Regions from separate parts of the Vibrio sp. A37 genome, predicted to be linked through region 2. Evidence: predicted binding sites of a transcription regulator. Region 2 holds the regulator's gene; the other holds the start of a gene.
What was found. Region 2 encodes PurR, which represses purine synthesis genes. Its sites were predicted from a motif close to TNANGNAAACGTTTNCNTNA; they were not measured.

Region 1 (6,100 bases), on a different contig from region 2:
ACCATTTGGTCACGAGCAACCAAACCGGTTACTGAACGGTCACCAATCGTGATTAGGAATGTTTTTTCTGCGACGGTTGGCAGGCGAAGAACGCGATCAGCCGCTTCATTGATTTCAATGCCAGAACGTTCAATCTCTGGGCTTTCTACTTTCAATGTTTCCGCTTCGCGGCTCATCTTAGGTGGCTTGCCAAGCAAGATATCCATTGGCATATCGATTGGCGTGTTGTCGAAGTGCGAATCTTCTAGAGTCAAGTGACGCTCTTCAGTCGCTTCACCAACTACCGCATATGGCGCACGTTCACGCTTACAAATCGCATCGAATTGTTCCATGTTTTCTGGAGCAACCGCCATTACATAACGTTCTTGAGATTCGTTACACCAGATTTCTAGTGGGCTCATGCCCGGCTCATCGTTTGGCACGTCACGTAGCTGGAATTTACCGCCACGCTCGCCATCATCGACTAGCTCAGGCAGCGCGTTAGAGATACCACCAGCGCCCACATCGTGGATAAATGCGATTGGGTTGTCGTCACCTAATTGCCAACAACGGTCGATCACTTCCTGACAACGACGTTCCATCTCTGGGTTCTCACGCTGTACAGAAGCAAAGTCTAAATCTTCAGCTGATTGGCCCGATGCCATAGAAGAAGCAGCACCACCACCAAGACCGATGTTCATTGCAGGACCGCCAAGCACGATTAGCTTAGCGCCTACTGGGATCTCTTTCTTCTGAACGTGCTCGTCACGGATGTTACCCATACCGCCAGCAATCATGATTGGTTTGTGATAACCACGTACCTCTTCACCTGCATGAGAGGTGACTTTTTCTTCGTAGGTACGGAAATAACCTAAAAGGTTTGGACGACCAAACTCGTTGTTAAATGCCGCGCCACCTAGAGGGCCTTCAAGCATGATATCCAATGCATTTACAATACGACCTGGCTTACCAAAATCGGTTTCCCATGGTTGCACGTAGTTTGGAATGCGAAGGTTTGATGTGGTGAAACCAACAAGGCCTGCTTTTGGCTTGCCACCAATACCTGTTGCGCCTTCGTCACGGATTTCACCACCAGAACCTGTTGAAGCGCCCGGCCAAGGAGAAATTGCGGTTGGGTGGTTGTGCGTTTCAACCTTCATCAAGATGTGCGCATCTTCTTGGTGGTAGTTATATTGACGCGATTCTGGGTCTGGGAAGAAACGACCTACGTTAGAACCCGTCATTACCGCTGCGTTATCTTTATAAGCAGAAAGTACATGATCAGGCGTTGTCTCGTAAGTGTTCTTTATCATCTTGAACAGAGACTTGTCTTGCTTAACGCCGTCGATTGTCCAATCCGCATTGAAGATTTTGTGGCGACAGTGCTCTGAGTTCGCTTGAGCAAACATCATTAGCTCGATGTCGTTCGGGTTACGACCAAGCTTAGTGAAGTTTTCTACTAAATAATCAATTTCATCTTCTGCTAACGCTAAGCCTAGGGAAACGTTCGCTTCTTCAAGTGCGCTGCGGCCACCAGCAAGAATGTCTACATCAGCAACAGGAGCAGGCTCTGCAACTGTGAATAAAGCTTGCGCTGATTCAAAATCGTTAACAATTGACTCCATCATGCGATCATGGATCAGAGATTTAACTGCAGTTACTTGCTCTTCTGATAATTCAGTTGAAGACTCTATGTAATAAGCAGTACCGCGCTCTAGTCGTTTAACTTTAGTTAAGCCACAATTGTGAGCAATGTCTGTGGACTTAGAAGACCAAGGAGAAATTGTGCCAGGACGAGGAGTAACAAGAAGCAAAAGGCCTTCTGGTTTGTGCTCTTCAATCGTTGGGCCATACGTTAACAGCTTTTCTAATCTTTCGATCTCTGTGTTGTCGAGGTCTGCATTTAGATCAGCAAAGTGCATAAACTCTGCGTATATACCAGTGACTGGCAGTTGTTGTTCACGACAAAGTTCTAGTAGTTTGTTAACACGAAACTCTGAAAGAGCTGGGGAGCCACGCAAAATTCTCATGTGCTTAGGTCTCTTATGCAGTTGATTAAGGAGATATTGGTATAAATTCAATGAGTTAAAGTTGTCGTCATTAAACCTATGCCAATACAGCCTATGGATTTCGAGCGCATTATAAAGGATTTAGTTTAGTGATGTAACACTTAAAGCAACCGTTTGCGTCATTTTTTTCGTCACAGTTTAACGGCTGTTTATAGATAACAGGCATAGAAAAATATAAATTTAGCCAAGGAATAAACTTTGCCATTACCTATCACTTTGATATAAAGCTAATTAAGTGAAGGTTTGGCAGAGGTTACTTAGATCCAAGCAAGGAAGTATGAGAAATTTTTTTAATGTATAAGTTTTGTTTTCACCACGTGAGAAACGCACTCACCATCGCTGTCATTTCATTCCTTTTAACAGGATGCCAAATTGAGTCTAAGCCTAAAAGCGAACTCGACCAAATTCGAGAGCGTGGAGTATTACGTGTCGGCACACTGAATAACCAGATCTCATACTATATTGGTCCCGATGGTCCGGCAGGGGTAGATTACGACCTAGCACGCAAGTTTGCCGACGAGCTCGGTGTTAAATTGGAAATGAAACCCGCCTATCGAGTTTCGACACTCTACCCTGCCCTAAAGCACGGCGACATCGATATTATTGCTGCTGGTATCAGTCCATCTGAGGAGCGGCTGCAACAGTTTCGAGCCGGCCCTGCGTATTATTATGTCAGCCAGCAGCTTGTCTATAAGACCGGAAGTTGGAAACCAAGAAACCTCAAAGACCTTATCTCTAAGCAAGCTGATTTAATAAAGAAAAATGATGGTAAGCCAGTCTTTGAAGTCGTGGGAGATTCTCACTTCAATAGCACACTCACTGATCTGCAAAAAGACAATCCGAAACTGCAATTTAAAGCAGAAAAACAAGCCGATGTGAACGAGCTACTTAAACAAGTCTCGGAAGGAAAAATTGATTTCACTGTCGCAGATTCTGTTGAGCTTTCGATGTCACAACGAGTTTATCCTAACCTAGCTTCCGCATTTGAGCTAACCGAAGACCAACCTATCTCTTGGTATTTAGGGCGCTCAGATGATGAAAGCCTTTATGGGTTAATGATTGAGTTTTTTGGCAACCTTAAGCAGTCAGGCGAGCTTGCAACGTTAGAAGAAAAGTACATTGGTCATATCAACACGTTTGATTATGTAGATACTCGTGCTTTTATCCGCGCCCTTGACGGAAAGTTGCCCAAGTGGGAACCAACCTTCAAAGAATTCGCAGGTAACTTTGACTGGAGACTCATTGCAGCAATTGCGTACCAAGAGTCTCATTGGAACCCGAGAGCAGTTTCTCCTACTGGTGTCCGTGGCATGATGATGCTCACTTTGCCCACTGCAAAAAGTGTTGGTGTGGAAAATCGTCTCAATCCAGAGGAGTCTGTCCGAGGCGGTGTCGAATACCTACGCCGAATGGTACAGCGAGTGCCAGATAGCATTAATGACCATGAAAAAATATGGTTTGCCCTTGCCTCATACAATATGGGCTTTGGTCATATGATGGATGCGCGCCGATTGACTAAGCAGCAAGGCGGTAATCCTGACGCTTGGGGCGATGTCAAAGATCGCCTTCCATTGCTCAAACAAAAAAAGTATTACAGCAAAACACGATATGGCTATGCTCGTGGGGATGAGGCTAGAGATTATGTAGAGAATATTCGCCGTTACTATCAAAGCATCATAGGCCACGTCGATCAAAGCTATACAACCGCTTCACCGTCTGACGCCAATGTTGATGATTTGGAAGTGATTAAAGTACCAGGAGCTACTGTCTCTCAAGCACAAGATATCGCAACACCAGAAAGCCAGTATCCAAACAAGCTAAAAGAGCAAAATTCAGAGTGAAGAGAATAGAAGCAATACCATAGCAATACCATAAGGACGAATATTTCGAAGTAACTTGTCCATACAAATAAATAGCTTCACTTCACACATAAAACTGGTTAAAATTACCGCAACATCACGTTTAAGCGGAATCTCCTTCTGCATGTCATACGTTGGTAACATTCAATAGATATACAGTCATTGTATTTTCATCGTCGCTCTAGATGAAAATACATTTGTTGTGTAATTCGAGGTAGTATTATGAAACGTAAACTGCGCTCGAAACGCCTCAGCCAAACTGCCGCAGCCAATCGGCGCAAACGCATGTTAGCGAATAACAAGAAAAAAGTTATTTGGCGAAATCGAGCATACAAACAATTTGTCGCTGCATAGGCGATGTCAAAAAGAATGCAAGCATCTGTTTAACAGATGTTTGCCTAACTACCTTCAAGTCCTTGTTTTTTTCTTCTCTTTGATCTCTTTGCGACGGCGTTTGAAAAAGGTTTGCAGCATTTCCCGGCACTCTTGCTCCATCAGCCCGCCTTCAACTTCTGCATAGTGGTAAGCCGCTTGGCTTTCAAATAGATCCAATACACTCCCCGCTGCGCCAGCTTTAAGATCATACGCCCCAAAAACGATTCTCTTTACGCGACTATGTAGTAGTGCACCAGCACACATCGGGCAAGGCTCCAAAGTCACATACAATGTGGTATCCATAAGGCGGTAATTAGACAGAACTTCTCCCGCTTTGCGCAGCGTTTGTATCTCTGCATGGGCTGTCGCGTCATGACAAGTAATAGAACGATTCCAGCCTTCGGAGATAATCTCTCCATCTTTTACTAACACGGCACCGACTGGTACTTCCCCTTCGACTTCAGCACTTTTAGCCAATTCAAGTGCTCGCTGCATAAACTGTTTGTCTAGTTCAGAAAAAGAATGCTGCAAACTAACCCTCTCATTTTGGTAATGTTGTGCCTACAAATTGAATGGCCTATCCTAACATACCGATCAATCAAACTCGCTGAATTCTGATATGAGTGTCTGTAAAGTGACTCGCTGCTGCTGACCAAACCTATCAACCCACACCACTTCTACGATAACGCTTTTTAATGTGCCAGATAAACCTATGTCTTTGATAACCCAACTCCGAAAAAACTTGTCATCCACTTGCTCTGCACCAGAAACGATATCTTGACTAAAACTGGCAACTGTTATCAACGAATGCTGTTGAGAAGCTCCCCGAGTTCTAAACCATTCTAGTTTAGTTTCTACTAGTTGCAGCGCCGCAATACTGTCACTGGCAAACTCAGCACTTTTCTCCACATAAACCTGTAGTTTAGTGAGAGATAACGTCGCAAAGCTTACGACCAAAAGTGCGATCAAGACCTCAAGAAAAGAGAACCCTTTGTGCTTTTGGTTCATCCACTGCCCTTAACGTCAGTGTTCATACCAAGACCCTTGCTGCCATTTGACTTGAAAGTCGTTTGTAGAGTCGCTGTCCTCACCTTCTGGTTCAGCAATAGAAATAATGACATTACGTGTTAGCAAAACATATTCATTACCTGATTCTAGTCTGTAAAGGTTCTCACTTAATTCTACGACTTGGATTGATCTTCCAAGCTGGTTGCAAAAGGTTACTGCTTCAAATGTACTCTCATGTTGATGAATATAAGCAAATATACATTCGAGGCCACCTTCTGAGAGCCAGTAGCTTTTGCGGTAACTGATTTCATTTTGGATCTGCTTAATGTTGAAGAAAGCGCTTTTATATACTCCAAGAACAACAATAAGCATTGCTGACAAGAGTAGTGAAGTGATCAACAAAGTTGAAAAACCTTTATTCCTCAAACGCACTTTAATTTCTCTGCAGTAAAGAGATGGAGTTTGAAACAATAATATCTGGTCGCCCAAGCAATGATGCCTGCAAAGTTATACTGTGATATTGGCTAGTAAACAGCACACTTTCAACAGCATCACTTGAAAACTCAAACATATCGACGCTGATGAAATTTGAATCGAAAACTGAAAAACAAAACCCACCCACTCCAGAGGTTGTCGCTTGCTCGAAAGTTAGCGGGGCTGCTGACGTTTTTTCGCAATATTTTAAGGAGGGAGAAGAGTCAGAATCGACATCATAGTAATAAGCGATATTTTGAAATGCTTCATCGCCTTCGCTACTCAGTCGATAAGCGTAAGCAAAGGCTTCAGAGGTAGTGCTTACAGGTAGCGTCC
Region 2 (6,100 bases):
TCGAAGCTTACAGCAACCGTTTAGCACACCTGGTTGAAGCAGGCTCGGATTTCTTCTTGATGCCATCTGAGTTTGAGCCTTGTGGGTTGAATCAAATCTACAGTATGGCCTATGGTACGTTACCAATTGTCCGTGGTGTGGGTGGATTAAAAGATAGTGTAACCGACTATTACCAAGATCGCGAAGCGGCAACTGGGTTTGTTTTCTATGAACCAACCCCTGTTGATTTACTTTTGACCCTTTTGAACTCTTTGTTGTTGTATACGCAAAATCCACAAGAGATGGAAAGGTTGCAGTCTTATGCAATGAAGCAAGATTTCTGTTGGAAAAATGCTGCGCAAGAGTACTTGGATTTATATCTTAGTGCATAGCAGATAGCAGATAGCAGATAGCAGATAGCAGATAGCAGGATGCAATTTATTAAGGCGCTTTTTGGCGCCTTTTTCTACATCTAGACTTCAATTGACTGCCCGCAATTCCAGCAAATAGCAAACTGTCCTTCGTTTTGCTCGTCACAGTGAGGGCATTTCCAATCCACTACATTACCTTGGGTTAGTCTAGATTGGTACTCTTTGATAATACTCGTGGCTTTGTCTTGGTGAAAAGGGTTGAGCAACCAGACATATGGCTCAGTATCTTCACCAAAAGGTAATTCACCTTGCAAGCCAAATAAACTTTCCCCTCTGACTTCACAGTCGACTCGCTCAGACTTTAAAAGCTCACAAACAAGGTGAGCTTCCGTAGGGTTTTTTGCCGTATAGAGCTTCATTAAGCACTGCCATTTTGTGTATTTGGTCCTAATTTAATTTTGGTCATGATCCACTTGGCTATAAACGGGAACAAGCCCAGTAACGCAAATGAACCAAGCACGATAGGAGATACTATGCCAGAAAGGCTATCGATTTGAGATAGCTGAGTCCCCGCATTTAGATATACCGCCGTGCCTGGTAGCATTCCAAGTTGACTGACTAGATAGAAGCGTAGAGTGCTTATAGGTGTTAATCCCATTAATAAATTAATAAGAAAGAAAGGGAATACAGGGATAAGTCTTAGAGAGAATAGGTAGAACGATCCATCTCTTTCAACGCCTTTGTTAATTGCGGATAACTTTTCACCAAACTTGCTTTGTACCCAATCACGAAGGAGATAGCGACTGCTTAGAAACGCCAGTGTTGCTCCAATAGTACTGGCAAAAGAGACCAAAATTAAGCTGTTCCAAAAGCCAAACAGGGCTGCCGCTAAAAGAGTAACGACTGCTGCGCCAGGAATAGAAAAAGCTGTGATAGCAACGTAAGCGAGGAAGTAAATCACTACGGCCGTAACAAAGTTATCGGAAATATATTGGTTAAGTAACTCTTGTTGAGCTTTTGCATTTTCTATGGTTAAGTACTGACCAAAATTGATACCAAGAAAAATAATCAGCAGGACTAAGATTGTTCCGATGATGAGCTTTTTATTCATTTGATTCTCCAGCAGCTACATAACTCTGTCTTTAAGAAGACAATTTGGCATTATCTGAGTATATAGACAGGAGCATAAAAAAATAAATTTCACCCATGTACAAAAAAACCGACATAAAGTCGGCTTTTTTATACTGAAGCTGAGGTTAAATTAACCGGCTTTGTAACTCTTCTTTCCTAGCTTGAGGAATGACGGACCAGTGCTTGCCTTGAATCGCTCCCTCTAAAGCCCACAGAAGCTCTAAACTCACATCAGTTGAATGAGTTTGTTTGATAGCTTTAAAAGCTTCAACAGAGCCTTTTTGCTCAAGTGCTTCCACAGATTCTATTCCTGCTCTTTTCAGCATTCTTTCGGTTGCTAGCCGAAGGTTAGGTAAGTCTTTTAACCTTGTCGGTTTGCCAACCGATTGAGAGACTTTCTCCTTCTGAGCAGAAAACCAAGCTTCTTTGGCACATTCAAAAGTTTGCTGTGGGTCTTTGTCCCAGTTATCCGGAAGAGCGAAGTACTTAGTGACTACAGGTAGCCCCTTTTTAGTGTATACGTAGGGTTCATATCCACGTGTTTTAAAGCTTTTCAATGCTTTATCATCAGCACGTATATGAAGTTTATCATTGGCGATAAGAGCGAACATTGTGTCATCAACAAATATTCCATAGCCACCGAACATAGAGCGAGATTTGATTCGTCCTAATGGCTCAAAGAGCTTCATTGAATCTTTTAAAATTGGTTTATCCATATCAACTAATCCCGAGCTTAGAGGATACGCACACGAAGGCATGCGATGAGTTTGAGACGTAGATGAACTACTATGCAGAAAGGTTGAATAAAAACTTTGGTTTATATTGCATAACGATCATCGGTAACCCCGCTACCTATTCTAAAAAGACTTAGGCCGGAAGCTTTGCGTCCCACTCTCTCAAGTGGTTTGCCTTGTGCGTATCATTATTAAGTCATTTAATAATAATTCAGATTTTGCGGAAAGGTTCACTTTTCTTGATATGAAACGTGATCTTGCTTCAGAGGGTGATTGTAAATAAATGCGAATGGATTTTAGGTTAAAATATGCGCTGAATTAAAATTCAGCGCATAAATACGATACATTCTGCCTATATATTTGGCTTATTTTCTGATATCTCTAACAGTATCGCGCTCGACTATCTCAGGTTGCATCTCGAACACGCGTTTTTCGTGTTTTTTATCTTTGATTCGTTCTAAAAGTATTTCGAACGCGTTTTTACCGACACGACGTTTAGGTTGGTGGATGGTTGTGAGTGGCGGAGAAAAGTATTCAGCTAGCTCAATATTGTCGTAGCCAATCACAGATATATCATCAGGAATGCGTATACCTTTTTGCTGAAGTCGGCTCATTAATCCCAGAGCCATGGTGTCATTGAAACAAAATACCGCCGTTGGCTTTTTGTCCATGACTGCAATCTTGTCTGCGGCAAGAACAGCGGTATCACACTCAAAGTTACCTTCTAAAATCCAATCATTGTTTACTGGGATATTTTCTTCGTTTAGAGCTCTGGTATAACCTCGGATGCGTTCTTGGCAGGCGGCCTTTTCTAGTTGGCCACTCAAGCAAGCGATATCTCTGTGACCTCTGTCCAACAGGTAGCGGGTAGCTAAATAGCCACCTTCTTCAGAATTATCGATAATTTTATCTGCTTGAGAACTTTCAGGTCCCCAGTCCATAATCACTTTAGGGATATCGGGGTGGCTATCAAGCATTTCCAACAGCTCTTCGGTGAGATCTGAGCACATAACCAGCATGCCATCGACTCGCTTTTCCGCAAGCATACGTATGTAATCTTTCTGCTTTTCGTAGATCCCGCCAGTGTTACATAAAATCAGAGTATACCCTTGTCGGTAACAATAGCTTTCGACACCATCAATGACTTCAGAAAAAAACAAATTAGTAGATTGAGTAACCAGCATACCAATTGTCCGGGTAGTGTTGCACTTTAGGCTCCGTGCTACAGCACTAGGAGCGTAGTTTAGTTCCTTGACCGCTTGCATCACTTTTTCTTGGGTCGCTTCGGCAACAAAACGAGTCTTATTGATAACGTGTGAAACGGTTGTCGTCGATACACCGGCTAAGCGTGCAACATCTTTAATGGTGGCCATAACGTGCTGTCCTGTTAGTTACTACCTACCTCAGCTCCAGAAGTAGGCAGAAAATTTAGTTGTAAAATGTTCTAAATAAGGCCTGCCTAACTCACTTTTTCAGAAAGTTTGGCAGGCCCTACTAGGGTGTGTTGACCTTTCGAGGTTAAATTTTGTTCAATTTTAAGGCTTTTAATCGATTGCGTTGTTATTTTGTAGTGATTTAGCGCTATTGGGCGAACAAAAACCTACCTTACTAACATAATGTGGTTATTTTGTCACGAATTTCGCCCTACAGTGTCGGGTGAAGCAAGGTATTCGCAGTCTAATTCTAGAAAAGAAACTAACAGGCGAGTAAACGCTGCATAAAAGCCAAAATTGTCTTTTGCGTTTACTTGCTCTCGAAAATCATACATCCAAGAGAGTAGATAGCTGCGGATAAAGGTTTCTTGTTCTTTTAAAGCATTTTCAAGGTGTGGGAGCTGCTCGAGTTCATTTGATCGGATAATGAGGTTTCCTAAAAAGTCCAATATGTTAGAAATATGATCGGCGGGCTCATTTTGAATTTGGTCGAGAGTAATATTGTGCGATTGCATTATCTTGACGATTTCCTGTGCGGAAATCTTGTTCGCAGGATTGGCCATATTACGATAACTTGAAGCGCAGGCAGAAATTGCGCGTTTGTCTGAACTTAAAAAAAGATCATCAAAATCTGACGATAGCTGAATTTGTGGGTCATCCATTAGAACTATTTTGTCGATGCAGTGCAACAGGTCATCACTGGGCTCAGTAAGGACTGGGACATCACCTAACCCTTCAATAAATGTTCTGATCTGTGAGCTTCGATATTGCTCTAACTCTGCGTCAGATAGTTCTTTAATGAATATGCTCGAAATCCACCAATATATTTCTGCGCGTTTATCGTTAAATGCTTTTAAGTCGATCATGCTTGCGTAAATGTTCCGTTCATGCTTTTAGTGTAATCAATAAATGGGAATCTGCTCGCAAATTGATGTATTCTTATGTGTGCGGTGAGGGGAAATACAGTTGTTCGACAATAAAGGAGAAGCGTTGAGCCCACTCTAAAAGCAGGCTCACGAGATTATTGTTCTTGAGTATTCTGGTTGGAAGAGCCAGCAAGATCTTTAGAAACCCAGTCACGCATTGATTGCCAAATTAAACCTAGGCGTTCATGCCAATAGATTTCAGTTTGTTCAAGGTACTTGGCCTTTGGCGTATATTTATCCCAAGGTTGAGAGATATTTTTATGTGCTAGGAAGTTGGTTGGAGCTGGGAGAGGATTCAATCCCACGGAATGAAATTCGTTTAGAGCCCTTGTCATATGACTTGCGGAAGTGACTAACACTAGCCGCTTCTGTTTGACGAAAGCCGCGGCTTGACGTGCTTCTTCCCAAGTGTCCTGAGCCGTTTCAAGCAAGATGATATCGGATTTTGGAACACCCAACGCAAGCGCCACTTTTGCCATCATTCGAGCGTTGCTTACTTCTGAACCGGCCGCATAACCGGACAAAATCAATTTTGAACCAGGATACATACGCATGATGCGTATACCTTCTGCAAGACGCATTAGTCCAGTTCTACTTAGTTCCGAAGTGGGTGGGATTTGATCATCAACTACGTGACCGCTCCCTAGTACCATGACATAGTCAACAGATTCGTCGACAGGGAAAAAAGCCCCATGTTGTCTTTCTAATGGCATTAAAAGGCGGCTTGAAACAGGTTGGAAAGAAATTAAAAAGATACCTGTTAGGGAAAATAAAACAATTAAGCAACCAGTTTTACGTCTGGTAGTAAACATAATTAGCATTAGGCCTAAAAAGCCAAGAATTAGCATGGCAGGCAAAGGCATTAGCATTGAAGAAATTAATTTTTTCAGCACAAACATTCTCAAATAGTCCGAAAAATCATCAGTTGATTACAAAAAAGAAATAAACCTTCTTTATTCCTACCGTTCATATGACAGAATAGCAGCACGATTAGCTATCATAACGTACCGACTGTGACTCAAGACCGCAATTTCGACGATATTGCCCACAAATTTGCAAAAAATATATACGGATCAGATAAAGGAGAGATCCGTCAACACATTGTTTGGCAAGATCTTCTCAGTATTTTAGATGTATTGGAAGCCCCAAAAAAATCTCTGCATGTGCTTGATGCAGGGGGAGGGCTGGCGCAGATGTCGCAAAAGCTTGCTAAACTCGGACACGAGATTACACTATGCGATCTATCATCTGAGATGTTGCAGTTGGCAAAAAAAGATATTGAAAAGTGTGGGCTCCTAGATTCCTACCGCTTTGTCCATGCTCCGGTTCAATCCATTTCAGAGCACCTAGAACAACCTGTCGATTTACTGATGTTTCATGCCGTCATGGAGTGGCTTGCAGAGCCAAAGTCTGCACTGAGCACAGTTTTACAACAAGTCAGGCCAGGTGGGGTCGCTTCTGTTATGTTCTATAACCATCATGGATTAATATATAAAAATGTCACCTGTGGAAACATTCCTCACATA

Region 1: the regulator PurR is predicted to act here: its motif matches at 2,151-2,170, upstream of purL (phosphoribosylformylglycinamidine synthase).

The regions. Positions count from the first base shown of each region.
Region 1 is NZ_JBLNLI010000006.1:72,822-78,921, forward strand. Features, by position in the region: gene purL (phosphoribosylformylglycinamidine synthase) at 1-2,009, opposite strand, end outside; gene mltF (membrane-bound lytic murein transglycosylase MltF) at 2,342-3,889, shown strand; gene ACM2FC_RS12215 (hypothetical protein) at 3,881-4,033, opposite strand; gene ACM2FC_RS12220 (hypothetical protein) at 4,130-4,261, shown strand; gene tadA (tRNA adenosine(34) deaminase TadA) at 4,316-4,813, opposite strand; gene ACM2FC_RS12230 (type IV pilus modification PilV family protein) at 4,877-5,290, opposite strand; gene ACM2FC_RS12235 (hypothetical protein) at 5,306-5,722, opposite strand; gene ACM2FC_RS12240 (PilW family protein) at 5,724-6,100, opposite strand, start outside.
Region 2 is NZ_JBLNLI010000009.1:105,232-111,331, forward strand. Features, by position in the region: gene glgA (glycogen synthase GlgA) at 1-371, shown strand, start outside; gene ACM2FC_RS15995 (DUF7577 domain-containing protein) at 452-769, opposite strand; gene ACM2FC_RS16000 (TVP38/TMEM64 family protein) at 769-1,461, opposite strand; gene ACM2FC_RS16005 (TfoX/Sxy family DNA transformation protein) at 1,607-2,197, opposite strand; cyclic di-GMP riboswitch class I at 2,317-2,401, opposite strand; gene purR (HTH-type transcriptional repressor PurR) at 2,581-3,588, opposite strand; gene torD (molecular chaperone TorD) at 3,846-4,514, opposite strand; gene elyC (envelope biogenesis factor ElyC) at 4,670-5,473, opposite strand; gene cmoM (tRNA uridine 5-oxyacetic acid(34) methyltransferase CmoM) at 5,588-6,100, shown strand, end outside.